3 regions of the Streptomyces sp. 8N114 genome follow, and region 3 is predicted to be linked to each of the others. Evidence: riboswitches for the same ligand, from Rfam matches in the RefSeq annotation. Region 3 holds a riboswitch; each other region holds the start of a gene.
What was found. A riboswitch is a leader RNA that binds a small molecule or an ion and turns the genes downstream of it on or off. The one in region 3 is predicted to bind cyclic di-AMP.

Region 1 (9,918 bases), on a different contig from region 3:
GGGTCTGACGGACGGTGTCCGGGCCGTCACCGGCCTCGCTGACCCGCAGCGAGAGATCGTCGGCGGTGGCGGAGCCCGTGTAGCCGTGGTCGGCCTCGCAGTTGGGGTCGCCGCAGGTCGCGGGCTCCATGTCGAGGCGGGAGACGGCGCCCCAGCCGATGGTGAGGACGACCTCGCGGGGCAGTGTGCCGGGGGTGTAGGACTCGGGGTTGGCCACCACCCGGGAGAGCACGACGGAGGAGATCCGCTCCAGCTTCACGGACTCGGTGGAGGTGGTGGCGTACGGAGAGGGCGAGGTGCCGTCCGCCGCCTGCTCGTCGGTGTGGCTGACGAGGAAGCGGGTGCGGGTGAGCACCAGGACCGTGACGTGGCGGCGGACCTCGTTGGAGTCGAACGTCGTCTCCTGATGCACGAGGTACGAGGCCACTGGCTCGCCACCCACCGCTGCCTCGACAGCCTCGGCTACGAGGGCCGGGTAGTAGCCGCTGCGCTCGATCGCCTCACGCAGACCCTGCGTCGTCGTACCGGTCTTCGCCATGACAGCCATCCTAAGGGCCGTACGGCGACGCAGCCCCGGCCCGCTCCCCACCGTACGCCCCCGGTGCGCCGTCAGTACGCCGGGAGGCGACGGGCGCCCAGGTCGGGGCGGGTTCCGGGCTCGGCGACGCGGACGGAAGCACTCAGCACAGTCACACCCCGGGGTGCCACCACGACCGGGTCGAGTTCGACGGCGACGACCTGCGGATGATCGTCCATCAGCAGCGAGACCCGCAGCAGCACCTCCTCCAGCGCGGCGGTGTCCGAGGGCTCGGCGCCGCGCCAGCCGAACAGCAGCGGCGCCGAGCGGATCGCCCGGATCAGCCCGGCGGCCTCCTTGTCGGTGACCGGCACCAGCCGGTGTGCCGTATCGCCCAGCAGCTCGGAGGGCGGGCCCGCGAGACCGAAGGACAGCACGGCGCCGATGGCCGGGTCGAGCGTGCCCCGCACCACGGTGCCCACGCCCCGCGGTGCCATCGCCTGCACCACAGGGCGCAGCTCCTCGGGTGCGCCGAGCGCCTGGATCAGCTCTCCGTAGGCGCGCCGCAGCCCTGCCTCGCCCGCGATGTCCAGCCGTACCCCGCCGAGGTCGGCGCGGTGCCGAAGATGGGGCGCCGTGGTCTTGAGTGCGACGGGGAAGCGGAGAGTGCGGGCCGCCTCGACGGCCGTGTCGGCGTCCGGCGCTGGGAGCGTGGGCTGGACGGCGATGCCGTAGCTGTGCAGCAGCCGGGCCGCTTCCTCGTCCGTGAGGGCACGGCCACGCTCGGGTGCTGCGGGGGTCGCGCGGGCCAGCAGCTGGGCGGCGGCGGACTCGTCGACCTCCAGGTCGGGGACCTTGCCCGGGTCGCCGGCTTCCGCGCGCCACCGGGAGTAGCGCACTGCCTCGGCCAGGGCGCGGGCGGCCCGCTCGGGCGTCGGGTAGGAGGGCAGTCCGCGCTTGGCGAGCGCCTTCTGCAGGCCCTCCATCGCCAGGTGGACGACCGCCACCGGCTTGCGCGGGGCACCCTCGGTCGCGGCGACGGCCTCGACGGCTTCCCGCAGCGCGTCGGCCAGGGCCTCGACATGGCCGTCGGGCGGGGACTCCGGCCTGGCCATGCCGGTGCCGCCGGGCAGCTCGGCGGGGACGGCGGGGATGACGGTGACCAGCACCGCGTCGGTGGCCGCGTCGCCGAGCGCCTCGCGCAGCGCCCTGCCGAAGTCGCCGGGCCCGGCCGAGCTGGGCAGCGCCACGACGGGGCGGGGCCGCAGCCCGTCGGTGAGGCAGGCGTCGTAGGTCAGCAGGCTCATCGCTTCGGTGTTGCCGAGGATGCCGACGTGCGGGCCCGTGGGCGGCGGCTGCTCGGCGAGGAGTACGCCGGTGTCCAGCAGGTCGGTGAAGGTGTCGACCATCAGGACGCCCGCTTGGCGCAGCAGCGCGTAGACGGTGGCGTCGGGGGTGCGGGCTGCCGGCGCCGCGTGGCCCGGCGGGGGCGCACTGCCGCGCTGCCGGGCACCTTTGACGACGACGACCGGTTTGCGGGCGGCGGTGCGCCGGGCGAGCCGGGTGAACTTGCGCGGGTTGCCGATGGATTCCAGGTACATGAGGACGACGTCGGTCGCCGTGTCCTCGTCCCAGTGCTGGAGGAGATCGTTCCCGGAGACGTCGGCCCGGTTGCCCGCGGAGACGAAGGAGGACGGTCCGCTGCCGCGCCGGTCCAGCCCGTCGAGCAGGGCGATGCCGATGGCGCCGGACTGGGTGAAGACGCCGATCCTGCCCCGCGCGGGCATCCGCAGGGAGGGGGTGGCGTTGAGCCGTACGTCCTCGCCGGTGTTGATCAGCCCGAGGGCTCCGGGGCCGATCAGCCGCATGCCGTAGGAGCGGGCGAGCCTGACCAGTTCGCGCTGCTCGTCCCGGCCGACCCCTTCGGAGAGGACGACCAGCCCCTGCACGGCCGCCTCGCCGCATTCGCCGATGACGGTGTGCAGCTGGTCGGCGGGGACGGCGAGCACGGCCAGGTCGACGTGTTCGGGGATCTCCCGCACCGACCGGTGGCCGGGCACCCCGGCCAGCGTCGGGGACGCCTCCGGGTCCAGCGCGTGGTTGACCGCGTACAGCCGCCCGGCGAAGCCTCCGGCGCGCAGGCTGCCCAGCACGGCACGCCCCGCTCCGCCGGGGGTGCGGCTGGCGCCGACGACGGCGATGGAGCCGGGGGCCAGCAGCCGGGCGACGGAGCGGCCCTCGGCGCGCTGTTCGCGGGCCCGCATGACGGCCAGGGAGCGCTCGGTGGGCTCCAGGTCGAAGGTGAGGTGGACGGAGCCTTCCTCGAAGCTGCGCTTCTGGGAGTATCCGGCGTCCGTGAACACCTTGATCATCTTGGTGTTGGCGGGCAGCACCTCGGCGGCGAAGCGGCGGATGCCGCGCTCCCGGGCGACGGCACCGATGTGTTCGAGGAGCGCGGAGGCCACTCCCCTGCCCTGCTGGTCGTCGCGGACCAGGAAGGCGACCTCGGCCTCGTCCGCGGGCTCGCTGGCGGGGCGGCCGAGGTGGTCGATGCGGTCGTAGCGGACGGTCGCGATGAACTCACCGCCGATGGTCGCCGCCAGGCCGACGCGGTCGACGTAGTCGTGGTGCGTGAAGCGGCGCACATCGCGGTCGGACAGCCGGGGGTAGGGCGCGAAGAAGCGGTAGTACTTCGACTCGTCGGAGACCTGCTCGTAGAAGCTGACCAGCCGCTCCGCGTCGTCCGGAGTGATCGGCCGGACCCGGGCCGTACCGCCGTCGCGCAGCACGATGTCCGCTTCCCAGTGGGCGGGGTAGGCGCGCTCCTCGGGGCTCGGCATGGGGCCAGCGTACGGCGGAGGGAGGGTGGGTGCTCAGGGATACGGGATGCGTCGTATCGTCGCTGGCATGAGCGCCGCCGCTTCCTGGCCCGCACCCGCCGGCTCACGGAGCACCTCGGCAATCGTGGAAATCTGGTCTGGACAAGTTTGACGAACGAAGGGCAACACCATGGTTGAGCGCCGTGTCACCGTCGGCTGGGCCGAGGGGCTGCACGCCCGCCCCGCCTCCATCTTCGTCCGTGCCGCCTCGGCAGCCGGGGTCCCGGTCACCGTCCGGAAGGGCGAGGGCAACCCCGTCAACGCGGCCTCCATGCTCGGTGTGCTCGGCCTGGGTGCGGAGGGGGGCGAGGAGATCGTCCTCACCTCCGAGGCGGACGGTGCGGAGGAGGCCCTCGACCGGCTGGCGAAGCTGGTCTCCGAGGGCTTGGAGGAGCTGCCCGAGACGGTGTGAGGGTCTGACCGAGCGCGAGGGCTCGCCCGCCGGCATGAGCGTGTCGCCGGGGAGCACGAGGGGGGCGCTGCACCTGGCGGTGCAGCGCCCCCCTCGTAAATGTCCGCCGCGACGGGCGAAGCCGCAACGTTCGGTCAGACCTTCACGCCGTGCTCGCGGAGGTAGGCGACCGGGTCGATGTCCGAGCCGTACTCGGGGGAGGTGCGGGCCTCGAAGTGCAGGTGGGGGCCGGAGGAGTTGCCGGTGGAGCCGGAGAGGCCGATCTGCTGGCCCGACTTGACCTGCTGGCCGACCGAGACGCTGATCGAGTTCAGGTGGCCGTACTGCGTGTACGTGCCGTCCTTGTGCTTGATGACGACGTTGTTGCCGTAGGCCCCGCCGTTGCCGGCCTCCACGACCTCGCCCGCGGCCACGGACTGGACCGGGGTGTTCATGCCCGCGTGGAAGTCGATGCCGGTGTGGCTGCCGGACGACCACATGCCGCCGCCCTGCTTGTAACCGGTGGAGACGTAGGAGCCCTCGACAGGCATCACGTAGGCGTTGAGCTTCGCCCGCTTGGCCTCCCGGGCGGCCCTCTCCTTCGCCTCGCGCGCCTTCTCCGCCTTCTCGGCGGCGGCCTTGCGCTTGGCCTCGTCGGCCTTCCGCTTGGCGTCCGCCTTCGCCTTGGCGGCTTCCTCCTTGGCGTCGGTCTCGGCCTTGGTCTGCTCCGCCTGGAGGGCCTGCTCGTATGCCTGCTGGTCCAGCGTCTCGGAGATCGGGCCGCCGACGACCTCGCTCACCTTGGCGTCGTGCTGGACGGGGGCGTTGTTCTGTCCGCCGCCGCTCGCGGCGAATGCGGGGGTGGCGATGGACCCTACGACGCCCACGGTGGCGAGACCGGCTATGCCTGCCGCTCCCCCTGCGGCCCGACGGGTCTTACTCGGACGCCTGTGCTTACCAGTGGCACGGGTGAACGCCATACGGAGGCGTACTCCTTTCCTTCCTTCTCGCCTACCGGGTTAGCTGACGGGTTCGGAGCAGGAAGGTCTCCTACGGGCCGCCTCTTGCGAGGCCGTCCGATTCACCCCAATGGGACCTGGGTCCCCGGTCCCCCTCGGCAGGTGCGCCTCGGGGATTCGGCGATGGCTGTCCGTCGGCCGCGGGTGCGGTCACTTCTGACGAACAGCGGCACCGACGCTAAACGGGGCCAACTCCGGGCGGCAAACGAATCCCTGGGTTTGTCACGTACGCCACACTCCAACTCATCAGCAACCGCGACAGAATCGGACATTGAGAGGGGCCCGGAAGGAGCGATTCCTCCTCCCGGGCCCCACTTCTGACCGCCGTTCGCGCCTCCGCCCGCGGGCTCAGGAGCCGGAGACCACCTTGACGTCGCCGATCCCCAACTCCCGTACCGGATCGGCGATCTGCGAGGCGTCGCCGACGAGCACCGTCACCAGCCGGCCGGCGGGCAGGGCGCTCACCGCCGCCGCCGTGGCCTCCACCGTGCCCGTCTCGGCGAGTTGGGCGTAGAGCCGGGCCTGGTAGTCGTCCGGCAGATACTGCTCGACCTGGTCGGCCAGCGTCCCCGCGACGGCCGCGGCCGTCTCGTAGCGCAGCGGCGCGACACCCACCAGGTTCCGTACCGCGATGTCCCGTTCCTCGTCGGTCAGTCCCTCGTCCGCCAGCTTCCGCAGCACCTGCCACAGGTCGTCCAGCGCGGGCCCTGTCACATCGGTGGCCACCGAGCCGCTGATGGCCAGCAGTGCGGCACCGCTGCCGTCCTCGGCGGAACGCAGCACCTGGCCGAAGGCGCGCACGCCGTAGGTGTAGCCCTTCTCCTCACGCAGCACCCGGTCCAGCCGGGAGGTGAGCGTGCCGCCCAGGCAGTAGACGCCCAACAGCTGCGCGGGCCACACCCGGTCGTGCCGGTCGGGGCCGACGCGGCCGATCAGCAGCTGCGTCTGCACCGCTCCGGGCCGGTCCACGATGACGACCCGGCCGCTGTCGTCCGCGGTGATCGGCGGCATCGGACGCGGCACTGCCGCGGCTCCCGTCCAGCTGCCGAGGCTCTCGGTGAGCGCCGCCTCGAGGTCGACTCCCTCCAGATCGCCGACCACGACGACGGTGGCGGTGGCGGGGTGCACATATGCCTCGTAGAAGGCGCGTACCGCAGCCGCGTCGATGCCTCGCACCGTCTCCTCGGTGCCCTGCCTGGGCCGCGACATCCGCGATGAGGCGGGGAACAGCTCGCGGAAGAGCTCCTTGCCGGCGCGGCGGGCCGGGTTGGCCAGCTCGTGCGGGATCTCGTCCAGCCGGTTGGCGACGAGCCGTTCCACCTCGCTGTCCGGGAAGGCGGGGGCGCGCAGCGCGTCGGCGAGCAGCCCCAGCGCCTTGGGCAGCCGGGATACGGGCACCTCCAGCGAGACCCGCACACCGGGGTGGTCGGCGTTCGAGTCGAGCGTGGCGCCGCACCGCTCCAGCTCGGCGGCGAACTCCTCGGCCGTGTGCTTGTCCGTGCCCTCGCTCAGGGCGCGGGCCATGATGGTGGCGACCCCGTCCAGCCCCTCCGGCTCCGCGTCCAGCGGCGCCATCAGGTTCACCTCAACGGCGACGACCTCCTGCCCCGGGCGGTGGCAGCGCAGCACCGTCAGCCCGTTGGGCAGCTTGCCGCGCTCGGGGGTGGGGAAGGCCCACGGCTTCGGGGTGCCGCTGGGCGGCTGGGGGTGGAACTCCATGCTCTTCCCTGCTGTCTCCGCGATCCCCGCGGGGCTCGTGCTCGCCGCTCCCGCGGTGCGCTGGCTCGTGCTCGCCGGTGTCTCGCTCACTGGCCGGCCTCCTCGTCCTCGTTCGCGGGCGCTTCCTCGTCCGCCAGCGGTTCGTATACGAGCACGGCGCGGTTGTCGGGGCGCAGCCGCTGGGCCGCCACCTCCCGCACCTCCTCGCGGGTCACCTCCAGCACCCGCCGGACCGCGGTCAGCGCGAGCTGCGGGTCACCGAAGAGCACCGCGTACCGGCACAGTTCGTCGGCGCGGCCACCGACCGTGGCCAGCCGGTCCAGCCACTCGCGCTCCAACTGGGCCTGGGCGCGCTCCATCTCCTCCTCGCCGGGCCCCTCCTCCGCGAAGCGGCGCAGCTCCTCGTCGACCGCGGCCTGGATGTCGGCGATCTCCGCGCCGCTGGACGCCTTGATGTCCAGCCAGCCCAGCGAGGGCGCGCCCGCCAGCCGGAGCAGTCCGAAACCGGCCGCCACCGCCGTGCGGTCGTGCCGCACCAGCCGGGTGTAGAGGCGGGAGGACTCGCCACCGCCGAGCGCGGTCAGCGCCAGATCGGCGGCGTCCGCCTCGCGGGTGCCGTCGTGCGGCAGGCGGTAGCCGTTCATCAGCGCGCGGGAGGGCACGTCCTCCTCGACGACCTCACGCTTATCCTCACCGATCAGCTCGGGCAGCTCGCCGTCCCGCGGGGGGCGCTTGCCGTCGTGGCCCGGGATGGAGCCGAAGTACTTCTCGATCCAGGCGAGCGTCTGCTCCGGGTCGATGTCCCCGACGACGGACAGAACGGCGTTGTTGGGCGCGTAGTACGTACGGAAGAACTCCTGCGCGTCCTGGAGGGAGGCCGCGTCCAGGTCTTCCATCGAGCCGATCGGAGTGTGGTGGTAAGGGTGGCCCTCGGGGAAGACCATGGCGGTCATCCGCTCGAACGCGGTGCCGTACGGCACGTTGTCGTAGCGCTGGCGACGCTCGTTCTTGACCACGTCGCGCTGGTTCTCCATGGACTCCTCGTCCAGCGCGGCCAGCAGCGAGCCCATCCGGTCGGCCTCCAGCCACAGGGCGAGCTCCAGCTCGTGGGCCGGCATCGTCTCGAAGTAGTTGGTGCGCTCGAAGCTGGTGGTGCCGTTCAGCGAGCCGCCCGCGCCCTGCACCAGCTCGAAGTGGCCGTTGCCCTTCACCTGGGCCGAGCCCTGGAACATCAGGTGCTCGAAGAGATGGGCCAGGCCGGTGCGGCCCTTGGCCTCGTGACGGGAACCGACGTCGTACCAGAGGCAGACAGCGGCGACGGGGGTCAGATGATCCTCGGAGAGCACCACCCGCAGGCCATTGGCCAGCCGGTGCTCCGTCGCTGTCAGCCCACCGGTGGCCGGCGGGGGCGTGGCCGTGTGACCCATGGGCGTGGAGTCCCTTCGCTTGCGGGGATATCCCGGCCGGGCGCCGGGAACTGCCGACCGCCCGGCGCCTCACGCGACCGGCGGCCCTGTCACTGTATGCAACCACGCCGACAAGGTGCGAAGTTCCCGTACGGTCTACCGAGCGACCGCCCTGTCAGTGGGGCGGTCCACAATGGTCGACCGAGAGCACGACCGAGCACGATCGGTCCGGGAGACCGGAAGCACGTCGGTCGAAGAGCACGACCCGAGAGCGCAAGAGCGACAGCACGAAGCAGCGAAGGAGCCGCAGCCGCGATGGCCCGCCGCAGTAAAAGCCGTACACCGGCACCGGAGCCGGGAGAGGACTTCGAGGAGCGCATCGTCGACATCGACGTCGTCGACGAGATGCAGGGCTCCTATCTGGAGTATGCGTATTCGGTCATCTACTCGCGCGCGCTGCCCGACGCCCGCGACGGGATGAAACCCGTGCAGCGCCGGATCCTGTACCAGATGCACGAGATGGGCCTGCGCCCCGACAGGTCGTATGTGAAGTGTGCCCGCGTCGTGGGCGAGGTGATGGGAAAGCTCCACCCGCACGGTGACTCCCCCATCTACGACGCCCTGGTGCGCATGGCGCAGGACTTCTCCATGCGGCTGCCGCTGGTGGACGGGCACGGCAACTTCGGTTCGCTGGGCAACGACGACCCGCCCGCGGCAATGCGCTACACGGAGTGCCGTTCGGCGCCGGCCGCCGGGCTGATGGTCGAGTCGATCGACGAGGAGACCGTCGATTTCGGCGCCAACTACGACGGCAGCGAGCAAGAGCCCGTCACACTGCCCGCCGCCTACCCCAATCTGCTGGTGAACGGCTCCTCGGGGATCGCGGTCGGCATGGCCACCAACATGCCGCCGCACAACCTGACAGAGGTCATCTCGGCGGCACGGCACCTGATCAAGCACCCGGGCGCGGACCTGGAGACCCTGATGGGCTTCATCCCGGGCCCCGACCTGCCGACCGGCGGCAAGATCGTCGGCCGGGAGGGCATCAAGGACGCCTACGTCTCCGGGCGCGGCACCTTCAAGATCCGGGCCACGGTGTCGATCGAGCAGGTCACGACCCGGCGCAAGGGCCTCGTGGTCACCGAGCTGCCGTTCGCCGTCGGCCCCGAGAAGGTCATCTCCAAGGTCAAGGACCTGGTCAACGCGAAGAAGCTCCAGGGCATTGCGGACGTCAAGGACCTCACCGACCGCCAGCACGGGCTGCGCCTGGTCATCGAGGTCAAGAACGGCTTCAACCCGGAGGCGGTCCTCTCCCAGCTCTACAAGCTGACGCCGATGGAGGAGTCCTTCGGCATCAACAACGTCGCTCTGGTGGACGGCCAGCCACTCACCCTCGGCCTCAAGGAGCTTCTCGAGGTCTACGTCGACCACCGGTTCGACGTGGTGCGTCGGCGCAGCGAGTTCCGCCGCGGCAAGCGGCGCGACCGGCTGCACCTGGTGGAGGGCCTGCTGGTGGCGCTCGTCGACATCGACGAGGTCATCAGAATCATCCGGTCGAGTGAGAACGCCGCCGAGGCCAAGGCATCCCTCATCTCGCGCTTCGGCCTCAGCGACATCCAGACCCAGTACATCCTCGACACCCCGCTGCGCCGGCTCACCAAGTTCGACCGCATCGAGCTGGAGGACGAGCGGGACCGGCTCAAGGGCGAGATCGAGAAGCTGACCCGGATCCTGGAGTCGGACGCGGAGCTGCGCAAGCTCGTGTCCTCCGAACTGTCCGCCGTCGCCAAGAAGTACGGCACCCCGCGCCGCACCGAGCTGCTGGACTCCGCCGAGGTACCGGTGGCCGCCGTGCCGCTGGAGGTCGCCGACGACCCGTGCCGGGTGCTGCTCTCCTCCACGGGGCTGCTGGCCCGTACGGCCAACGGCGGCATGGAGTTCGGCGAGTCCGCCAAGCGCGTCAAGCACGACGTGATCCTCTCGGCGG
Region 2 (9,918 bases), on a different contig from region 3:
CTTGCCCTCCCTGACGAGGTCGTCGAGGGCGCCGATGATGTCGGAGACCTCGACCGACTCGTCGTCGAAGTGCGTGTAGTACAGGTCGATGCGGTCCGTCCGCAGGCGGCGCAGCGAGTCCTCGCAGGCGGCCTTGATGGTGGCCGGGGCGAGGCCCATGTGGTCGGGGTGGCGGGCGACCTTGGTGGCGATGACGACGCTGTCACGTACGGACGAGCCACGTGCGGCGAGCCATTCGCCGATGACGGTCTCGGACTCGCCGCCCTTGTTGCCCTCGACCCAGGCCGAGTACGCGTCGGCCGTGTCGATGGCGTTGCCACCGCCGTCGGTGTAGGCGTCGAGGACGGCGAAGGACGTGGGTGTGTCGGCCGTCCAGCCGAAGACGTTGCCGCCGAGCACGAGCGGCGAGACGGACAGCTGACCGATCTTCTTGTCGGCATTCATCTGCATGCCGCGACCGTAACTCGGGGGCGGGCGGTGGCGCGTGACCTCGCTCACCGGGCCGCCCCCCGGTCAGCCCCCGTCAGCCCCTCTCGGCCCTCGGGGCCAAGCCCACGGGCTGCCGTCGGACCCACCGCCCGTCAGCCCGTCGGGCCCATCGCACCTCAGCCGCGTCGGCGCTGCCGGTCCCTCGGCCCTGGACCGGGCCTCAGACGTCGACGCCCTTGGCGCGGAGCCATGGCAGCGGGTCCACCGGGTCGCCGCCGTCGGGGCGGACCTCGACGTGCAGGTGCGGTCCCGAGGAGTTGCCGGTGGAGCCGACCCGGCCGATGACGTCGCCCGTGCCGACCTTGTCGCCCGCCGACTTGGTCATGGACGAGAGGTGGCAGAACGAGAGTTCGGTTCCGTCCTCCAGCTGCAGCACGATGCGGTAGCCGTACGAACCGGCCCAGCCCGCTTCCTTGACGGTGCCGCTGTGGATGGCCTTGACGGGTGTGCCGTTGGGGGCGGCGAAGTCCTGGCCGGTGTGGTCGTTCTGCCACATACCGCCGGCCTGGCCGAACCCGGCGGTGAGCTGGAAGGAGGCCAGCGGCGCCGTGTAACTGCGGGCGAGCTTGGCGCGGCGTTCGGCCTCGGCCTTGCGCTTCCTCTCGGCCTCCGCCTTGCGCTTCTCCTCGGCGGCCTCGCGCGCGCGTTCGGCCTTGGCCTGCTTCTCGGCTGCTGCGGCCCGCTTCGCGGCTTCTTCCGCTGCCGCGTTCGCCGCCTGCCGGGCAGCCTTCTCGCGGGCTTCCGCGTCCTCCGCCGAGCGATGCTGTTCGGCCTGCGCGAGGATGCGGGCGCGCAGTGCCTCGCCGGCGTTGGTGCCGGCCGCCGCGTCCCCCTTGCCCGTACCGGAGACGTCCGCACCGGCTGCGCCGTCCGAGTCGGCGGATCCGTCGGAGTCGTCCGAGTCGTCGGAGAGGAGGGAGCCGATGCCGGGCAGGTCCTCGGCGTCGGGCAGCTGGTCGGGGATGCCCCGTACGGTGTCGGCCGCGGTGTCCAGGTCCGGTACGGATATCGCGCCGGGGTCCTTGTCCTGGGCGGTCGCCATGCCGCCGGCGCCGACCGCCGCGATCATGCCGACGCCGAGTACGGCACCGCCGCGCGCCACGCCGCCGGAACGCTGTTTGGCGACCCGGTGCTTGCCGCGGAGTGGGCGGGTGGACTCCTCGGTGGGGTTCCACTCGTCCCACGGTTCGGCACCGGGCGGCTCGCTGGGGACACCGTAGGGAACGGAGGAGCCGGCCTGGTCGGCGTGCGGGTCGTAGGCGACGGTCTGGGGCGCATGACCGGCAAAGCCCTGGGTTCTGGACGCCACGGGGGCGCTCTCCTTTCCTTCCTCTCGCCTACCGGGTTAGCTGACGGGTTCGGAGCAGGAAGGTCTCCTACGGGCGTCCTCTCGCAAGGGCGTCCGATTCACCCCATCCTCCTCGTCTGGCTGACGAGAAGAGGTGGTTCCCCGGTTCCCACGGTGCGGTCCAGTCGGTTGGGCGCTGCTGGTGCCCCGTATGCGGGATTCGGCGATGGCGCACGGTGCCGTCTTCGTGACGACAGTGACGACCGTGCTGCGTTATCGGACGGTAATAGAACAGGGGCCGTGATTCCAAGTTGTTCCCCGTAATTGGTGGCTGAGCCGGCTGAGCTCAGGAGCGGCTGTGCGACTCGTGGGCGACGGCGAGCAGCGCCATGTCGTCCACGGACCTGCCGCCGGTGTGGGCCGCGACGTCGATCAGGACCGTCTCCAGAAGCTCCTCGGGGTGGGCGAAATAGGTGCGGGCGAGTCGTTCGGCCGGGTCGTAGAAGACACCGTCGGAGTTGCGCGCCTCTGACAGACCGTCGGTGTAGAGGAGCAACTGAGCACCCGGAGGGAAGGGAACCTCCTCCTCGTGGTCCGGCCATCCGCCCAGGTCGGACATGCCGAACGGAAGCGCCGGCAGTTGGGGCTCCAGAAGGGACGCCCTGCCGCGGTGGAGGAGGACCGGCGCGGGGTGGCCCCGGTTGACGATGCGCACAACTGTGGGGCTGTCGCTGTCGGCGCTGCCGTCCCCGGCGCGCTGCGGCGGGCTCTTGCCGGGGGCGGAGGCGTGGGCAGGGGGGTTCTCGGGGGCGGAGGCATGAGCAGGGGGGTTCGGGACCTCCACCAGCACCGCCGTGCTGAAGCCCTCCAACTGTGCCATGCCGAGCTGCCGCCGTCCCTCCCGGTCGAGGGCCCGGTCGAGGCGGGCGGCCACGCCGGAGAGCGATTCCTCCTGCTCGGCCGCCTCACGGAACGTTCCGACGAGGAGTACGACGGCCGACACCGCGTCGAGCCCCTTGCCGCGTACGTCACCGAGCAGCAGCCGTACGCCGTGCGGGGTCTCCTCCGCGGCGTAGAAGTCACCGCCGATCCGGGCTTCGGCCTGCGCGGCACGGTAGCGGGCGGCCACCGCCAGGCCGCCGACCCGGGAAGGTGGGGCGGGCAGCACGGCGAGCTGCACAGCCTCGGCGATACCGCGCGCCGAGGCCAGCCGGCTGCCGCTGCGGAGCAGCACATAGTTGACGCCCACGGCGAGGGCGGAGACGGTCAGGCTGGTGATGGCTCTGGCTTCGGCCTCGATGGCGCTGCCGGTGTCGTGAAAGATGGCGAACAGGATGGTCGCGCCGGAGGAGACGACTGCCGTGACCATCGTGCCCCGGAGGGACAGGAAGGCCGCGGCGGCCAGCGGGGCCGCGGCGAACGGCGCCGAGACGGTCACGTCCCGGGGCGTCGCCATCTCCAGGACGACGCCCAGGACGAACAGCACAACGGGAGTCTGCCGCGCCAGGCGCCACAGCCGTCCCACGTTGTCCTCGTACCTGTTCGCCTTCTTGGTCCCGGCCTCCCTCTCCCGCACGGTCCCAATCTGGCCTGAGAGCGGACTCCGGGCCACTCGGGAGCGTTCGGAGAGGTACGGGGTGCGGGGTACGGGGCAGGCACGGCCACGGGCGCGGATGGAGGGCGGCGGCGGGCGTACGGAGCGGATACGAGCAGCAGGCGGTCCCTACCACGTACGGGACCGCACCGCCTGCGGGCCTGCGCCGATCGGGGCCAACGGTGGGGAGGGGAGGGAAAGGGACGGCAGGCGGGGGGAATCGGGTCGGGGGCTCAGCCGCCGGTGCCGGGGGCCAGTGGGCCGATCTTGGGAACGGATGCCTTGCCGGTGTTGGTGACCGGTCCGCCGGACCAGGACGTCCGGAGGGAGGCCCGCTCGTCGGGCGGGGTGATCCGCACGGCGCTCGGCGTGACCGTGGTGACGTTCGTCAGCTCCGGGTTGGTGTACGAGAGCGGCGCCCAGGCGCTCTTGCCGGGCGCGAGCGTGACGGTCCGGACCTGACCATCCGTCCGGTGGGGGTCGAAGGACACCTGCTCGCCGCTGCTGTTGACGAAGGCGAGCCCGGGATAGCCGCGTACGGTGCATGTGCTGTCGGACCGGTTGGTCAGGACCAGGGCGAAGTTCTCCTGCCCGGCGCCCGGGTGGTTCGGGCCGAACGATGCCTTCAGGTCGGCCGTGTGGCACCGGGAGCCGGAACCGGAGCCCGGTCCCGACCCGCTGCTGCCGGTGTCCGAGCCGCTGCCGCTGGACGAGGAGCCCCCGGAGGAGTCCTCACTGTCCGAACCGGAAGAGTCCGAGCCGCCCGTGCCACCGCTCTGCGAGCCGCTCCCGCCGGTTCCGTTCTCACCGCTGCTGCCGTTCCTGTCGCCGCTCTTGGAGCCACCGTCGGAGTTGCCGGCGGCGGGCGCGGCCTCGCCGTCGACCTTGTCCGGGGACGCCTCCGGGTCCTTGTCGCAGCCGATCAGCAGTGCGCCCGCCGCCAGCACCGCTGTCGTGGCGGCCGCGATGCGGGCCACCCGGCGACGGGGGCGGTACGGGGCGGCCGGGCGGCCGGGCGCCGGGGCCTCGGTGTCGTACAGGGCCTGTGAGAGGTGGGGGGTGGTCGTCGGGTCCTGTCGCTTCGTCATGGCTGCCGTCCCTGGTCGTCCTGTCTGCGGTCGTCCGGCCTCCCGGCGGCTCGCGCGCTGGCTCGTCCTCGTTTCCCAGCCTGCCCTCGGGCATCTGCGCCGTACACAGCCTTCGATGGGCGACTTCCCGGGAAAGTTCCCGGCCCCCGGGGAGTTTTTCCACAGCACCTCGGGCGGGCAACTCTGCACCGTGGCGGGCGGTTTTCAGGTGACGTAAGAGACGGGACAGGACGTGTGGGAGACGGCCCGAACGGCTGGAACCCGACTGCAGATGGCGGACGTCGGATCCCGAGCGCCGGTTTCCGTACGCCGGGGTCGTACGCCGGGGCCAGGAACATTGGAGGGGCGGCGCAAGGACCGCGGGGTACGCCTACAACGGTTTGACGCGCAAGCTGGTCAGCACTCGGTCCGTCCGGGCCGAGCAGTCCTTGTCGCAGCGGATCTGCACGTACACCGGGGGCTTGCCCTTCTGCTTGGGGGACAGGCCGATCTCTTCCAGCGAGTGTCCGGGGGTGGAGCAGGCCGACCAGGTACGGATCCGTCCCTGCCAGCTTCCGTTCTGGAACTTGCGGCTCCCTGTGTACTGGCAGCCTTTGTGGGTGAGTTCAGCCACCTTGTCGGGCAACCGCGGCTGGGTGTCGGCGTTTCCCTGGGGGCGCAGCGTGGTCCGGGGTGTGGGCTCGGCGGCTTCGGCGGCCCTGTCGTCCTTGTCGGCCGGGGCACCGAGCCCCACGAAGACGCCGCTCGTCCCCGAGGTGAGGTCCTGCCAACGGCCCACGTCCTCCGCCACGAGCAGCCCGGGGGCCTTGTCCGCGGAGAGCCCCAGCGCGGAGGGGCTCCAGCCGGAGTCGGTGGTCTCCTGCGCCCACGCTCCGGGCACATGCACACTGACCCGCCCGCTCGCGTCGTCCACCCGTACCGCGGAGGGCTGCCGCGTACGGTCCGGCCCCAGTACCTCACTGACAACTCCCGCCCCGGCCAGCACCACCACGGCGGACCCGATGGCGACGGCACGCCGCCGACGGCGAGTACGCACCGGCCGAGCGGTCCCCCGGGACACCCCGGGCAGCTCGGCGGCGGCCGACTTGGGCGCAGACGTCTGCGGCGCGGAGGCCCCGAGGCGAGAGTTCTCGGACGCGGAGGTTCCGGCCGCGGAAGTCTCGGACGAGGGCGGTTCCGTCGCGGAGCTCTCCACCGCGGAGTTCTCGGATGCGGGCTTCTGGGTCGCCGACGAGGGCGGCTCCGTCGCGGCTGTCGGCGGCTGACCGGGCACCTGGGACACGGGTCGTACGGCCAGGAAGGACAGTTGGGCCGCCGATGGTGCGAGGCTTTCACGTCCGTCGGTGCTCCGGCCCTGCTCCCCCGCCAACCCGCTCGACCGGTCGGACGCGTCCGGCCCGGCCGACCCGGCCGACCCGGCCGCCTTTTGCTGCGGCCCCTCCGTCGGCCCGTCCGGCGCGTTCGTCCCGCCCGCAGGGGCCGAGTTCCGGTCGAGTTCCGTCGCGATCCGGTCAAGTTCGTCCGCGAACTCGGCCGCCGTCGGCCAGCGGCGCTCGCGGTCGGGCTCCATCGCGCGCGCAACGGCCTCCGTCACCGCCCACGGCAGCCCGGGACGCAACTCGTCCAGCGGCATCACCCGCCCCGGATTCCCCGGCACAGCGCCGGTCACCAGGTGGTAGAAGACGGCGCCCAGGCTGTAGATGTCCGCGCGCGCGTCGATGCCCTCGAAGGGTTCGGCCTGCTCAGGCGCCATGTAGCCGACCGATCCGGCAACCACGGTCAGCCCCGACGCGTGCGCGAGGTTCTTGGCCAGGCCGAGGTCGGCGACCAGCACCCGCTCGCGGCCCTGCGCTCCGCCGCTCGTCAGCAGCACGTTGGACGGTTTGATGTCGCGGTGCACCACGCCCGATTCGTGCAGCGCCTCCACTCCGTGCGCCGCCTCCGAGGTGAGCCGCAGCGCCTCGGTCACCGGCAGCGGCCCCGCCGTCATCCGGTCGGCGACCGTGCCCCGGTCCGCGTATTCCATGACGAAGTACGGCCGTTCGTCGTCCAGTTCACCCACGTCGAAGACCTGGACGACACCGCCCGACGACGCCCTGCGCAGCAGCCGCGCCTCGGCCAGGAAGCGCTCCCGGATATCCATCCGGTGGGCCCAGTTGTCGGCCATCACCTTGACTGCGACAGGCGCCTCCAATCGGTCGTCATGTGCGAGCCACACGACTGCGAAGGCACCGGAGCCGAGACGACGGTCGACCCGGTAGCGGCCGATCTGATCAGGTGAAGGCATGCCCCTTATGATGCCTGGATGTGCCCACCGTCCTCCCCCCACACCGTGAACCAGCCATCCGGACGGCCTGAGTCGGCGGGCTCCGGCGATTCGCCATCGGCCACCGACACCGAAGCCCTCGCCACCCGAGCGGCGAGCGGCGACAGCGCGGCGCTCGACGCACTGCTGCGCGCCATCCGCCCCGACGTAGTACGACACTGTGGTCGGTTCCTCCTCTTTCGCGAGGATGCCGAGGAGGCCGCGCAGGACGTACTGCTGCAGGTGTCCCGGCACATCGAGCGCTTCCAGGGCCGTAGCCGCTTCAGCACCTGGCTGCACACGATCGTTGCCAACTGTTCACGTCAGAAGTACCGCGAGCTCAAGCGCCGGTCCGCCGAGCAGCCGGTGCTCCCGGACCAGCCGGGAGCACCGGAAACCCGCCCCGACCCGCGTACGACGAGCGTGATCGCGGGCTCTCGGGTGGACCTCCTCGAAGCGCTGGAGCGGCTGGAGCAGGAAAGCCCGCATCTGGTGGCGCCGCTGGTCTACCGGGACCTGTGCCAGATGGACTACGCCGAGATCGTCGACAGGCTCGGCATCCCGCTGGGCACCGTCAAGTCGCGCCTGCACCACGCCCGTCGGCAGATCCGGCCTTGGCTCTCCTCACAGGAGCCGTGAGCCTGTCGGCCGGACGGAGGGCCGCTGCGAACGCTCGGCTTCACGGGCACGCTCGATGAAGGCGTCGGCGGCCCGGTTGTCGGCCGGTCGGGTAGGCGAGTTGTCACATCCGGGGCCGCTGTCCAGTCCTCAAGGGAGAGCGCAGACAGACTCCTGAGAGTGCAGACAGACCCCTGGAGGAACGAGTTCCATGGCCCCTTCGAACAACGCCACCGACCCCGCCGCGAACGCCGCTGCCGACCATGACGGGCCCGTACTGGTGACCGGCGGCACCGGGACCCTCGGCCGTCCCCTGGTGGACAGACTTCTGGCTGACGGCGTCGCTGTTCGCGTCATGAGCAGGCGGCCCCGCCGGACGGGCGACGGCAGGCCCTGCGAGTGGGCGGTCTGCGATCTCACCAAGGGCGTCGGACTGGCCGCCGCCGTGTCCGGTGTGCGGGCGATCGTGCACTGTGCCACCGACCAGTGGCGGGAGACGAAGGTGCTCTCCCGGGTGGTCGAGGCGGCGCGGGAGGCAGGCGTTCCGCACCTCGTCTACATCTCCATCGTCGGCGTCGACCGGATCCCCCTCCCGTACTACAAGGGCAAGTTCGAGGCCGAACGGCTGCTGGAGACGTCGGGGCTGCCGTACACGATTCTGCGGGCCACGCAGTTCCACAACCTGGTCGCCGCCGTGACGACCGGGCAGCGGCGGCTGCCCTTTGTCGTCCTGCCGGCCGGTTTCCGCGTCCAGCCGGTGGAGGTCACCGAGGTTGCCCACCGCCTTGCCGAGCTGGTGCGCGGCGAGCCCGCGGGCCGGGTGCCGGACATGGGAGGGCCGCAGGTGCACAGCGCGCGCGAACTCGCCGAGCAGACCCTCCGGTCGACCGGACTGGCCCGCCGCATCGTCGACGTGCGCTTTCCCGGCCGTACGGCCCGCGCCTTCCGCCAGGGCGGCAACCTGGCCCCGGACCACGCCACGGGAAAGGTCACCTACGGCGAGTTCCTGGCGGCGCGGAGGGCGGACTAGGGCTTGTCCGGGGGCCCTTGCGTACCCGCAGCCCGCGGCCGTCGGGCAGGGCCCCCCAGAACCAGGAGAGCGGCGCCGGAGAGCGCTCTCACCCGCTCAGGCGTCGTCGGCGGCATACACCCGCTCCCCGCCCACATAAGTCTCCAGCACCCGCGCCTCGGCGATCTCCTCCGGGGGACGGTCGAAGATGTCGCGGTCCAGCACCGCGAGGTCGGCGAGGCCGCCCACCCGGAGGGAGCCGGTGTGGTCGAGGTGGTGCACATACGCGCTGCCCGCCGTGTACGCGGCCAGCGCGGCGCCCAGGTCGATGCGCTGCTCGGGCAGGAAGACGGGAGCGGCCGGGGGCGCGCCGGGAAGCCGCCGGTTGACGGCGACGTGCAGCGCTTCGAGCGGGTCCGGGCTCGATACGGGCCAGTCGCTGCCCGCGGCGAGGACTGCCCCGCTGCGCAGCAGATCCCCGAACGGGTACTGCCGCGCGGTGCGTTCGGGACCGAGGAACGGGATGGTCAGCTCGTCCATCTGCGGTTCGTGCGCCGCCCAGAGTGCCTGGATGTTTGCGGTGGCGCCGAGCCGGCGGAACCGGGGCACGTCGTCGGGGTGGACGACTTGGAGGTGGGCCAGGTGCGGCCGGTTGCCGCTCCAGCCGTTGGTCCGCCGGGCGGCCTCCACGGCGTCCAGCGCCTCCCGTACCGCCCGGTCGCCCAGCGCGTGGAAGTGCACTTGGAAGCCCTCGGCGTCGAGGCGGGTCACATAGCCGCGCAGCAGCTCCGGCGGCACGAAGGAGATGCCGCTGTTGTCCGAAGTGCAGCCGCACGCGGTCAGATAGGGGCCGAGCAGCGCGGCAGTGTGGTTCTCCGCGATCCCGTCCTGCATGATCTTGACGGTGCGGACCCGCATCCGCCCCTGCGTCAACTCCGCTGCGCGCTCCCTCAGTTCGGGCAGCTGCTCCAGGCCACGGGCCCGGTCCCACCACAGGGCGCCGGTGACCCGCGCGGTCAGCAGCCCCCGGCGGGCGGCGTCCGCGTAGGCGGGCGAGGGGTCGTGCATACCGGCGTGGTCACCCAGCAGCGCGTCCTGCCAGGCGGTCACACCGTAGGAGTGCAGCAGCTGCTGGGCACGCAGCAGCCCCTCGGTCAGTTCCTGCGGCGCCGGGTCCGGGACGGCCGAGGAGACCAGCGTCATGGCGCCTTCCTGCAGCATGCCGGTCGGCTCGCCGCCCTCGTCGCGCTCGATACGTCCGTCGGCCGGGTCCGGTGTGGCGGCCGTGACGCCGGCCAGCTCCAGCGCGCGGGTGTTGGCCCAGCCGCCGTGGTGGTCGCGGTTGACCAGATAGACCGGCCGGTCGGGCACCAGCTCGTCCAGCAGTCCCCGGGTCGGGGTGCCGCCTGGGAACGCCTCGAGGGACCAGCCGCCGCCGGTGATCCATGGCGCGTCCAGGTGGCTGTCGGCGTACGCGCGGATGCGGCGTCGGTACGCGTCCACCGTGACCTCACCGGTCAGATCGCA
Region 3 (9,918 bases):
CGGCCCGCTCTCCGTGGCCGGCCCCCCGACCGGAACCACACCGGCGGCTCCCGGCCCGACCGCGCGGCATGCCGGGACGGCACCGGCCGTCGAAGACATCATCACGACGAACAGCGACAGCTACCACCTGCTGCGGTTCGTGACCGGCGCGCTCGACGGCACCCTCTTTCTCCACCTGTGGCTCGGCCGGGACGAGGGCAATCTCGCACTGGCGCGGATCCGGCTGGCGGAGATGGCGGGGCGGATGGTGCTCTGATGCGAGACACCGTCCCCGTCCCCTGGGACGCGGAGCGTCCGTTATCGGCCCCGCCTGTAACGCGTAGGGCCGACTCGGAGCACTCCGCGCCGGACCGTCCGCTACTGCACCGGCTGGCTGCGGAGCGCGCCACCGGCGCCTTCACCCGGGCAGGCGGCACCCTCTTCCTCCGCGACGGCCAGGTCGTGCACGCGGAGAGCCCGGCCGCGACGGGGCTGGACGTGTTGCTGACCCGTGGCTGCGCGCTGTCGCAGGAGCGCTGGGAGGCGGCGCTGACACAGGCTGCGCGTGAAGGGTGTGTGGCGCAGCACCTCGTGGCGTCGGGCCAAGTGCCCCTCGGAGTGCTGGAACTGTGCCGGCGCACGGCCCTGTACGACGCGGCGTTCTTCGTCCTGGCGCCGAGTGGGGGACCGGGACGTTTTCGGCGCAAGGTGCGGGACCCACTGGGTGCCGGCGGCGGTGTCACGCCGGCGGCCGTGCAGGGGGAGACCGTTCGTCGCCTGGCGCTTCTGGACCGTATCTGGCCGGACGCCCGCACAGATGTGCTGCCCCCTGCGCCGACGGCCGTGGGTGGTCGGCTGCGCATGGTGCCGGACCGGCAACTGCGGACCCTGGAACTGGCTGACGGGACCCGTACGGCCACCGAGATCGCGCGGGTGTTGGGCCGGCCCGCCTTCCACACTCTCGTGGAACTGCGCCGACTGGCGGCCGGCGGGCTGGTCGTCCCGGCACAGTCCGCCCGCCCGGAGGGCGATGCTGCCGAGGGCGCCGCCCCCGCCGCCCCTGCCGAGGGCGGAACGCCCGTCGCCGCATCGCCGGTGCACGGGTTCGCGGATCCGGACGTCGCCCTGCTGCGCAGGCTCAGGGACGCGCTGGAGGCACTGTGATCAGAGGATTCCGTCAGCGTGCCGAGAGGAGAGTGCTGATGGCGGCGGAGGCGGCCGTGGTCGGGGAACTTCGGGGGTTACGAGCCAGGGTTCCGCAGGTGGGCGGGGCGTTGGCGGCGACCGTCGACGGACTGGTCCTGGCCGAGGACATCCCGCCGGCGCAGACCGGGCAGCAGCGGCCGGAAGCGGAGCCGCTGGCAGCGCTCACCGCCGCCGCGCTCGGCCTCGCGTTCCGGATGAACGAGGCGACGGGACGCGGCGCTTTCCGCGAACTGCTGATCCACGGGGAGCTCGGCTACGTCGCCACCTACGCCGCCGGACCGGCCGCCGTGCTCACGCTGCTCGCGGACGACCGCATCAATGTGGGGCGACTGCACCTGGAGGGACGTCGTACGGCGGGCCGCATCGGCGAACTCCTGGCCGAGGCCCAGCTCTCCGCACCTCCGCACCCCACCGCCAACGCCTCGCCGCCCGACGGCAGGCCCCCGCTGGACCGCCGCCGGCTGCCGCTCGAACGGCGCCGCCGCGGCTCTCCAGCGCCGGAGTGAGCCCTCCGCCCCGGAGCACGGCCACCGAACGACTGCACCAGGCCGGACAACACATCGACGAAAGGACAGCACGCCACCATGTCGAACACCGACGCCTCCCTCAAGGAAGCGATGAGCAGCATCGACGGCACGATCGGGGTCGCCCTGGTCGACTACACCAGCGGTATGGCGCTGGGAACGCTCGGCGGCGGCAAGGACTTCGATCTGGAGGTCGCCGCGGCCGGGAACACCGATGTCGTACGCGCCAAGCTGCGCACGATGGAGCTCCTCGGCCTCAAGGACGAGATCGAGGACATCCTGATCACACTTGGCAGGCAGTACCACTTGATCCGCCTGCTGCGGGCCAAGAGCGGCAACGGCCTGTTCCTCTACATCGCGTTGGACTCCGCCAAGGCGAACCTCGCCATGGCACGGCACCAGTTGCGCAAGATCGAGGCGAGCCTGGAGGTGTGAGGCTACTCGCGGGTGAACCGGCACAGGCAGCCGTACGCGCCGCGGCGCAGGCGCGCGGCGCGTACGGCAGAGTCGGTGCCGCCCGTGGGGGTTACTCCGTCACCACACCCAGCGTCTACAGGATTCCGTAGACGCCGACGCCGAGGATGGCGATGCTGCTGAGGACCAGCGCCGCGGTCAGCCAGGGGTTGGTGCGGAAGCGCTTCGGTACGCCTATGCAGCGCAGTCTCCAGACCGCGACGACGACGGCGAGCAGGAAGACGCCGCCGCCGATGCCCCCGATCTGCACCATCAGGACGGGGGACTGGACCCATAGGAAGAAGCAGGTCCACACCAGCGGCAGGGTCCAGGTGAGGATTGCGGACAGTGCGGGTGCGGGACCGGTCCTGCCGTCCGGCTGGACCCTCGTCACTCATGGCGCTGCCGACCCTGCGGACGTGGAGAAGTTCACCGAGCGGGGCGTGCGCGTGGTGCGGGCCGGTCGCGGAGTCGGGGCCGGAGTCGGCAGTGGCCCACCGACACCTTTCACAGGCGGCAACGGGCCCCGACGCGGATTCCGGACCCTGTCCGGGCGCTCCCTCAGCCGTTGGGGTCGAAGGGTATGCCGTCCGGTTTCGCCTCGGACAGATGGCTGTTGAAGGTGCCGTCCTTGATGCCGAGCGTGGCGCTGCCGAAGTCGGCTCCGGCCAGCGTGTCGCGCAGGCCCTCGGGGTAGCCGTCCCAGCCGACCAGGGTGGGGAACTGCCAAGCGCCCCGGTGGTTCTCGGGCGGCTCGTCCCCGCCGTCGTTCTTGGCCGCCCGGAAGCAGTGCGTACTCACCCCGTCCTTGTGGTAGACGACCTTGGGATGGGTGCCCTCGAAGGGCAGCGCTTCCTTGCTGTGCACGGTGAATCCGCCATGGTTGGAGGTCGAGACGTACTCGGCCTGGTCGTTGTGGACCCAGACCACGACGTGCTCCCAGTCGTGCCGGTGCCCGGCGCTGCCGCCGCCCAGTGCTGCCTGGTCCTTCTCGAAGTAGGAGGCGTAGGCGACGGCGCACCAGTCGTTGTTGCACTTGGTGCGGGCGTATCCGTTGGTGTTCTCCAGGTCGGACGCGTCGTGGCAGTTGCCGTTGACGTCACCGCCGATCTCCAGGCCCGGGGCGATGGTGCCGTCCGGGCCGATGGCAGGCGTCGCGTAGCAGCCGTCCGTGTCGTAGTCGTAGGCGGGCTGGAACTTCCGCTCCATCTCTGTCGCGTTCGCGGGCAGCGCCTGCGGCGGATCGGCCAGCGCCGTACCCGGCAGCGCGACGACCAGAGCAAAGGCCCCGACCACGACGGCCGGGGCCTTCCTGCCCCATCCTCCGACCCGACGGGGCCGGCCTGCAGGGGCGTCATGCACGGTGTTCGCCTCTCTCATGTGCGCACTCCACGGTGGGGGGTGAGTTGCTCGGCTCACGCTGCCGTGAGTCGGCGCACCTGCCAAGAGGGACGAACGACGTTGTGGGTCACCGCACTTCGCTTCGGAACAGCGCGGATCAGCTCGGCGGATCAGCCCGGATCAGCCCGGATCAGCTCGGATCAGTTCGGATCAGCACTGAGCCCGCGGCATCCGCTGTGCGGCGACCGCATTGGCCCCCTGTCCCCCCTGCCCCCTGTCTGTCCCCCTGCCCCCGGTGGACCGGTTCTGGTGCTCGGCACCCGGAAGTGGGCACAACTCACGGGCCGGCGGCGCACTCGGCTCGCCGGCCCGTCATCCCCCGGGGGCGTCAGGTGTGAGACATCAGGCTTTCCGCCGGGAGAGTCTGCGGCGCAGGCCGCGGGTGAGGCGCACCCGGTCCACGTGGAGGGTGAGCGGGGTGCCGGACTCGGGCTTGGCGTACATCTGCACCAGGCCGCGGCGCCAGCGTGCCCCACCGGGCGGCACGACCGGCTGCTCCAGGGGAAGGGCGCAGCGCCAATTGGCGGCGGCTATCAGGAAAGTTGCTGTCCACCGGCCCCGGGGCAGGGAGTCGAGGGGCAGTTCTGCCAAGAACCCGCCGTCCTGGAGGACCACGGGAAAGTCGGATGTGGCATCGGCGGTTTCCAGACGTACGACGGCGGTTCCCGGCGGCGGAGCGATGAGGTTCGTCGTCCCGCGTATGTGCAGGGCCGGGCCGCGCCAAGCAGCCGCTTCGGGCTCAAGGCGGAGTTCCTCGCCGAGTTGGGCCGCTGAGACATGCTGGAGGCGCACGGTGAGATTGCCGAAGGCGGTGGAGTAGAGCCTGGCCGTCCGTATGCCGCCCGCGCCGTCGTCGGACAGGCAGCTGACAGGGCACTCACCGGCGTCCGGGTCGCGCTGATTGCCCAGCCGTACGGTTTTGGCGAGCCCGTTCACGGTGTAGCGCAGATACAGATCCCAGAAACCGTCGGCCAGCGGTTCGTCGGTCCCGTCGCCGCTGAGGAGGTCGAAGTCGGCTTCGAAGGAATCCCCTTCGACGCGGATATCGGCGTGGTGGGTCCTGCTGTCCTTTCCGCGGTGCTCCAGGAAAATCTCGACGGTCCTCCCGCCGATGTGCTGGGCCTCGCTCAATCCCGCATGACCGCGCAGCCGCAGTCGGGTGCCGGTGAAGGAAATCGAGGACACGTAGTGGATGACGGCGAGGTGCTCCGTCACGTCGAAGCACGCGGCGGGGCTTGTGGAACAGGCTTCGCGTTCCACTGGATAGTGGGCCAGCGCCCGTCCCTGGGAGATATGAATGCGGAACGGCATATGGCTGTCGGCCCGGTGAGTGTGGTCCAGGAGCTCTTCCAGATTGCCGTGCTGGGTGAGATGACAGCGCAGGCGCTGGACCGGGGAGAGCCGGGGCCAGAAGGAGTCGGAGTCGTGATCGGTGACGAGTTTCTGCATGCGGTTGAACTCGCGCTGCTGGACCGCGGATTCCGTCTCATTGCCGAGGAATCGAAAGGCGCCCTTCAACTCCACCTGGAAGTGCCGCTCCAGCAGGGCATCGCGTCGTGGTCCCGGCTCCAGCTCGGTCCGAAGCAGCTCACACACCCGGTGGAGCGAGTCGAGGACCGGCTCGGTCTTGTTGGTGAGGGTCAGATGCTGGCCGTCGGGGCGGCGTACGAGGTAGTAGCAGTCGTAATCCGCGACCACGGAAATGCGGCGTGCGCGCAAGTAGGCGAGCGCCGTGAAGGGCTGGTCCTCGCCGATCCGCAGGCTGGTGTCGAAGCGAAGATGCAGCCGGTCGAGCAGCTCTTTGCGGAAGAGCTTCTGAACGGAGAGCGCCCAGTAGACCCGTGAGGTGAACAGGTCGGCGTCGGGCTGGTTGGCCCGGAACATCGAGCGCGGCACCCCGCGTCCCACCGAGGCCATCTTGCCGAGTACGACATCGGCACTGTTCTCCTCGGCGGTGGTGGTGAGCCGCTGCAGCGCCTCCGGTGCCAGATAGTCGTCCGCGTCGAGGAAGAACACGTACCGCCCGCTCGCCAGGTCCAGGGCTCGATTGCGGGGGACGGAGGGACCGCCGGAATTCTCCTGATGGAGCACCCGCAGCAGCCGCGGGTGCCGTTCGGCCAAGAGATCCAGTTCGGCTGCGGTGCCGTCCGTGGAACCGTCGTTCACGACGATCATCTCTATGCGACCGGGGTCGAGAGACTGGTGCGTGACCGAGGCGATACAGCGCTTGAGATAGGGGAGCGCATTGTAGGCGGGAGTTATGACGCTTACGAGATTGTTCGAGTCATCCATGGACAGACGGTGCCCATCGGGACGTACCCCTGCCAGGGGGGCGCCGCGTTCGGGTGAATCGGGCGCTCCGCTCGCCAGACTCGGAACGGAGAGTAGGTCCTTGCGGACTCTGAGTTGCGAGGCTCCCGCAATCACCGCCCCACTCGCCCGGCACACGCGCTGTCCCACCCGGAATTCGCCCTGCGCAACTGCGTGCTTTCGCCCGGTGGGTCAAATGCGCTGCGTTGTGGCTTGTCGCGCAGTTCCCCGCGCCCCTTGCGGGGCGCGGCCCCCTGCGAAGCTTGGGGGAGGCAAGCGCAGCCCTCATGCCGGGTACGCATGAGGCGCCGGACAAGCCTGCGCACAACGCGGCGGCTGCCCCGTCACCGGCGTGGTGAGGGGCAGCCGCCGCGTTGCGGGTCGTCGGCTCAGTACGGGCCGTTGACGTTGTCGATCGAACCGTAGCGGTTGGCGGCGTAGTTGCACGCCGCGACGATGTTGGCGACCGGGTCCCGCTGGTCGTAGACGGTGCCCTTGACGTGGAAGGAGTCGAAGGTCGGCTTGATCACCTGGAGCAGACCGATGGACGGGGTGCCGTTCTGGGCGTTGATGTCCCAGTTGTTGATGGCGTTGGGGTTGCCACCGGACTCCCGGATGATGTTGCGGTGGATGCCCTGGTAGGTGCCAGGGATGCCGTGCTGCTTCATGATGACCAGCGCCTCGTTGATCCAGCCGTCCAGGTTGGTCGACTGGGTCTTGTGCACGCTGGTGGTCCGCTCGGCGGTGCTGCGGTCGGCCCGCTTGGGCGTGGTGCTCCGCTCGGCGGGCGCCGGGGTGGCGTCCAGGGTCAGCTTCTGGCCGGGACGGATCAGGTCCGGGTCGCTGCCGACGGTCTGCTTGTTGGCCTTGTAGAGGGTGGACCAGCCGCCCTTGATGTCGTGGTCCACGGCGATCCGGTACAGCGTGTCGCCGGCCACGACGGTGTGGGAGTCGGCCTTCTTCTCGGCCTTCGCCTTCGGGGCGGCGGCCTGGGTGGAAGTGGCCTGCTTCTGCTCCTGCACCTTGGCCGGCGCGGGGGCGGCGTGCGCGCTGCCTGCGGTCAGCAGGGGAGCGGCGATTCCTGCACCGCCGGCGACGAGGGCGAGCGAAAGCCGGGAAAAGCGGCGGGCATTGCGCGATTTACGGGCATGACGGCCACGTGACATGGGGGTGTCCTCTCCTAGCGCCTGCGAGGTGAGCTGTCGGATTCGGGCTGGAGTTGCCCGGCCATAACCCGTGCGCGAGGCGCAACGGGCATGACTTCACCCCTAGCCGGGCCGCTGGATGCGGCACGGCACTTACTTGGGTCCCCCGCTCCTGCCGGCGTGGTCTGGTGCGAATTTCCCTCACCGGGCGGCAGGATTCGGCGCCCCGGCAGTGGGAACTCCGGCCGTTTACGGAGGCCGGAGCGAGGACACAGAAACACACCGGATTGTTGGGAGCAAGATGCCGGATTCGAATGCCGGGTATCCGCGGAGAATGATCTCGGAATTATTCAACGCTATGCTGTGGATCATTTTCTGAGCGTAAAGCAGCGAACTGGCGGGTTTTACGAAAAGCTCGCCAAGGATAGTCTCTTGACGACCCGACAGAAGATCTTGCCCGCGGACTCGAAGCGAGGATGTGTTTCTTGACACAGCGACTATGAAGTGGCCACGTGGGAGCGGTAAGTCGTCTATATCCGGACATTACGCGCCGAGAACTGGTAAAGGCGGTGGATTGTTAGGCATGCGTCCACCTCCTCACCGAGAACGCCCGGGAGCCCGCAACCACCGGAAAGGTGGCGCGGGCTCCCGGGCGTTCTTCGGTGCGTTCTTCCGTGTGCCCGGGGTCCGTTCAGAGGAAGCTGACGTTCTGGGCGAGGGAGAGTTCGCTGGAGTAGTTGATGGTGTTGGTGGCCGAGCGCATGTAGGACTTCCAGGCGTCGGAGCCGGACTCGCGTCCGCCGCCGGTCTCCTTCTCCCCGCCGAACGCGCCGCCGATCTCCGCACCGGAGGTGCCGATGTTGACGTTGGCGATGCCGCAGTCGGAGCCCGCGGCCGAGAGGAAGATCTCGGCTTCCTGCTGGTCGCGGGTGAAGATGCTGGACGACAGCCCCTGCGGGACGTCGTTGTGCAGCGCGATCGCCTCGTCCAAGGTGTCGTAGGTGAGCACGTAGAGGATCGGGGCGAAGGTCTCCTCCCGTACGACATCGTTCTGCTCGTCGACGCGGACGAGGACCGGCTCGGTGTAGGCGGCCTCGGGAGCGGCTTCGGAGAGCCGCCGGTTGCCGCCCGCCAGGATCTTGCCGCCCTGCGCCTGGACCCGGGCCAGCGCGCTGTTCATCGCGTCGAGGGCCGTGGTGGAGACGAGCGGGCCGACCAGGGTGTTCTCGTCGAACGGGTCGCCGACCGGCAGCTTGCGGTAGGCGCTGGTCAGCCGCTCGACCAGCGTCTCCGCGATGTCACGGTGGACGATCAGGCGGCGCAGCGTCGTGCAGCGCTGACCCGCGGTGCCCGCCGCGGCGAAGACGATGCCCTGGACCGCGAGGTCGAGGTCGGCCGAAGGGGCGACGATCGCCGCGTTGTTGCCGCCGAGTTCCAGCAGACTGCGGCCGAAGCGGGCCGCGACGCGGGGACCGACTTCCCGGCCCATCCGGGTCGAGCCGGTGGCGCTGACCAGGGCGACGCGGGGGTCGTCCACCAACTGCTCACCCACGACACGATCACCGAGCAGCAGCCGGTGGACGTCGCGGGGCGCCCCGACCTCGTCCGCGGCGCGGGCCAGCAGATGGTCGCAGGCCAGCGAGATCAGCGGAGTGAGCTCCGAGGGCTTCCAGACGACCGTGTCGCCGCAGGCAAGCGCGACGGCGGTGTTCCACGACCAGACGGCCGCGGGAAAGTTGAAGGCGGAGACGACGCCCACCACACCGAGCGGATGCCACGTCTCCGCAAGGCGGTGACCTGGGCGTTCCGAGGCGATGGTGCGGCCGTACAGCTGGCGGGACAGCCCCACGGCGAAGTCGCAGATGTCGATCATTTCCTGAATTTCACCCAGGGCCTCGGAGCGGATCTTGCCCGCCTCGATGGTGACGAGATCGGCAAGGTCGCTCTTGTGCTCACGCAGCAGCTCGCCCAGCCGGCGCACGAGCTCTCCGCGACGCGGCGCCGGCGTGGTGCGCCAGGTGAGGAACGCCTCGCGCGCTGCGCCGACGGCGGCTTCGGCGTCCGCCGCGTCGGCGGCCTTCAGCCCGAAGAGGTTCTCTCCGGTGATGGGGGTCCGCGCGGAGAGGTCACTGCCTTCCGGAACGGTGACGCCGATGTTGCCGAGGCTGGTGAGTGCGCGGGTACGCAGGTCGTCCGTGGTGGGCAGGGCGGTGCTGGTCATGGTCATCCTTAGGAGTGGGAGGGACGGGATCAGGCGAGGGCGCCGTCGAGTTCCAGTGCGCGCGCGACCTGGGTGAGGGAGCGGCTTTGCTGCTGTTCGTAGAGTGCGAAGGGATCGAGCACCTCGCGTCCGATGGCGCCGGAGAGCCACTCGGCGTCGTAGGCCGCACCCTCCTGCGCGTTGTCGCGGGTGCCCTCCGAGCTGAGGTTGGACTGGAAGATGCCGGCGGCCGAGCGGGGCAGGAAGTCCTCGTAGACGACGGGCTCGGCCCGCACCCACCCCCGCCGCAGCAGTTCGCCGATATCGGCCGGCGGCCGGTTGCCGTCGCGGGGCCGGTCGGCGGCCACCTGGTAGGTGAAGTACGCCAGCCCCTGAGCGGCCAGCTCCTCTTCGGTGTCGGGCAGGTGCTCCTCCCACACGCTGCGGGCGACGGCGCCGCGACTCTCTCCGGGCGCCTGCGCGCTCAGCTGGTCGACGAGGCCGAGCAACGTGTCGTACCGGGCACGGCCTTCGCGGGTGAGGGCGATGCCGCGTGCCTCGACCTCGCCGAACCGGACGCGTAGCGCGCCGCTGACCACACTGCCGTCCGGGGTGCGCATCGCGCGGGGCTCGGCCAGGGCCCGGAAGGAGGTCTGCCGAAGCAGGACATCCGGCCCCCGCCAGGCCGGCGGGCCCTGGA

Region 1: another riboswitch for cyclic di-AMP. It lies ahead of ACTWQF_RS36255 (M23 family metallopeptidase); the one in region 3 lies ahead of ACTWQF_RS16955 (transglycosylase SLT domain-containing protein).
Region 2: another riboswitch for cyclic di-AMP. It lies ahead of ACTWQF_RS31535 (M23 family metallopeptidase); the one in region 3 lies ahead of ACTWQF_RS16955 (transglycosylase SLT domain-containing protein).

What each region holds. Positions count from the first base shown of each region.
Region 1 is NZ_JBQQBT010000045.1:7,413-17,330, reverse strand. Features, by position in the region: gene ACTWQF_RS36270 (DUF5998 family protein) at 1-538, opposite strand, end outside; gene ACTWQF_RS36265 (bifunctional acetate--CoA ligase family protein/GNAT family N-acetyltransferase) at 610-3,357, opposite strand; gene ACTWQF_RS36260 (HPr family phosphocarrier protein) at 3,527-3,808, shown strand; gene ACTWQF_RS36255 (M23 family metallopeptidase) at 3,943-4,767, opposite strand; cyclic di-AMP (ydaO/yuaA leader) riboswitch at 4,782-4,939, opposite strand; gene ACTWQF_RS36250 (M16 family metallopeptidase) at 5,155-6,525, opposite strand; gene ACTWQF_RS36245 (M16 family metallopeptidase) at 6,612-7,952, opposite strand; gene ACTWQF_RS36240 (DNA gyrase/topoisomerase IV subunit A) at 8,247-9,918, shown strand, end outside.
Region 2 is NZ_JBQQBT010000026.1:749-10,666, forward strand. Features, by position in the region: gene ACTWQF_RS31530 (aldo/keto reductase) at 1-450, opposite strand, end outside; gene ACTWQF_RS31535 (M23 family metallopeptidase) at 650-1,798, opposite strand; cyclic di-AMP (ydaO/yuaA leader) riboswitch at 1,809-1,983, opposite strand; gene ACTWQF_RS31540 (PP2C family protein-serine/threonine phosphatase) at 2,124-3,353, opposite strand; gene ACTWQF_RS31545 (DUF4232 domain-containing protein) at 3,605-4,459, opposite strand; gene ACTWQF_RS31550 (protein kinase domain-containing protein) at 4,830-6,746, opposite strand; gene ACTWQF_RS31555 (RNA polymerase sigma factor) at 6,765-7,403, shown strand; gene ACTWQF_RS31560 (SDR family oxidoreductase) at 7,594-8,412, shown strand; gene ACTWQF_RS31565 (amidohydrolase) at 8,509-9,918, opposite strand, start outside.
Region 3 is NZ_JBQQBT010000007.1:62,069-71,986, forward strand. Features, by position in the region: gene ACTWQF_RS16920 (hypothetical protein) at 1-256, shown strand, start outside; gene ACTWQF_RS16925 (transcriptional regulator) at 256-1,143, shown strand; gene ACTWQF_RS16930 (roadblock/LC7 domain-containing protein) at 1,140-1,691, shown strand; gene ACTWQF_RS16935 (hypothetical protein) at 1,770-2,144, shown strand; gene ACTWQF_RS16940 (hypothetical protein) at 2,260-2,556, opposite strand; gene ACTWQF_RS16945 (NPP1 family protein) at 2,724-3,542, opposite strand; gene ACTWQF_RS16950 (glycosyltransferase family 2 protein) at 3,906-5,855, opposite strand; gene ACTWQF_RS16955 (transglycosylase SLT domain-containing protein) at 6,263-7,039, opposite strand; cyclic di-AMP (ydaO/yuaA leader) riboswitch at 7,044-7,219, opposite strand; gene amaB (L-piperidine-6-carboxylate dehydrogenase) at 7,710-9,239, opposite strand; gene hglS (2-oxoadipate dioxygenase/decarboxylase) at 9,269-9,918, opposite strand, start outside.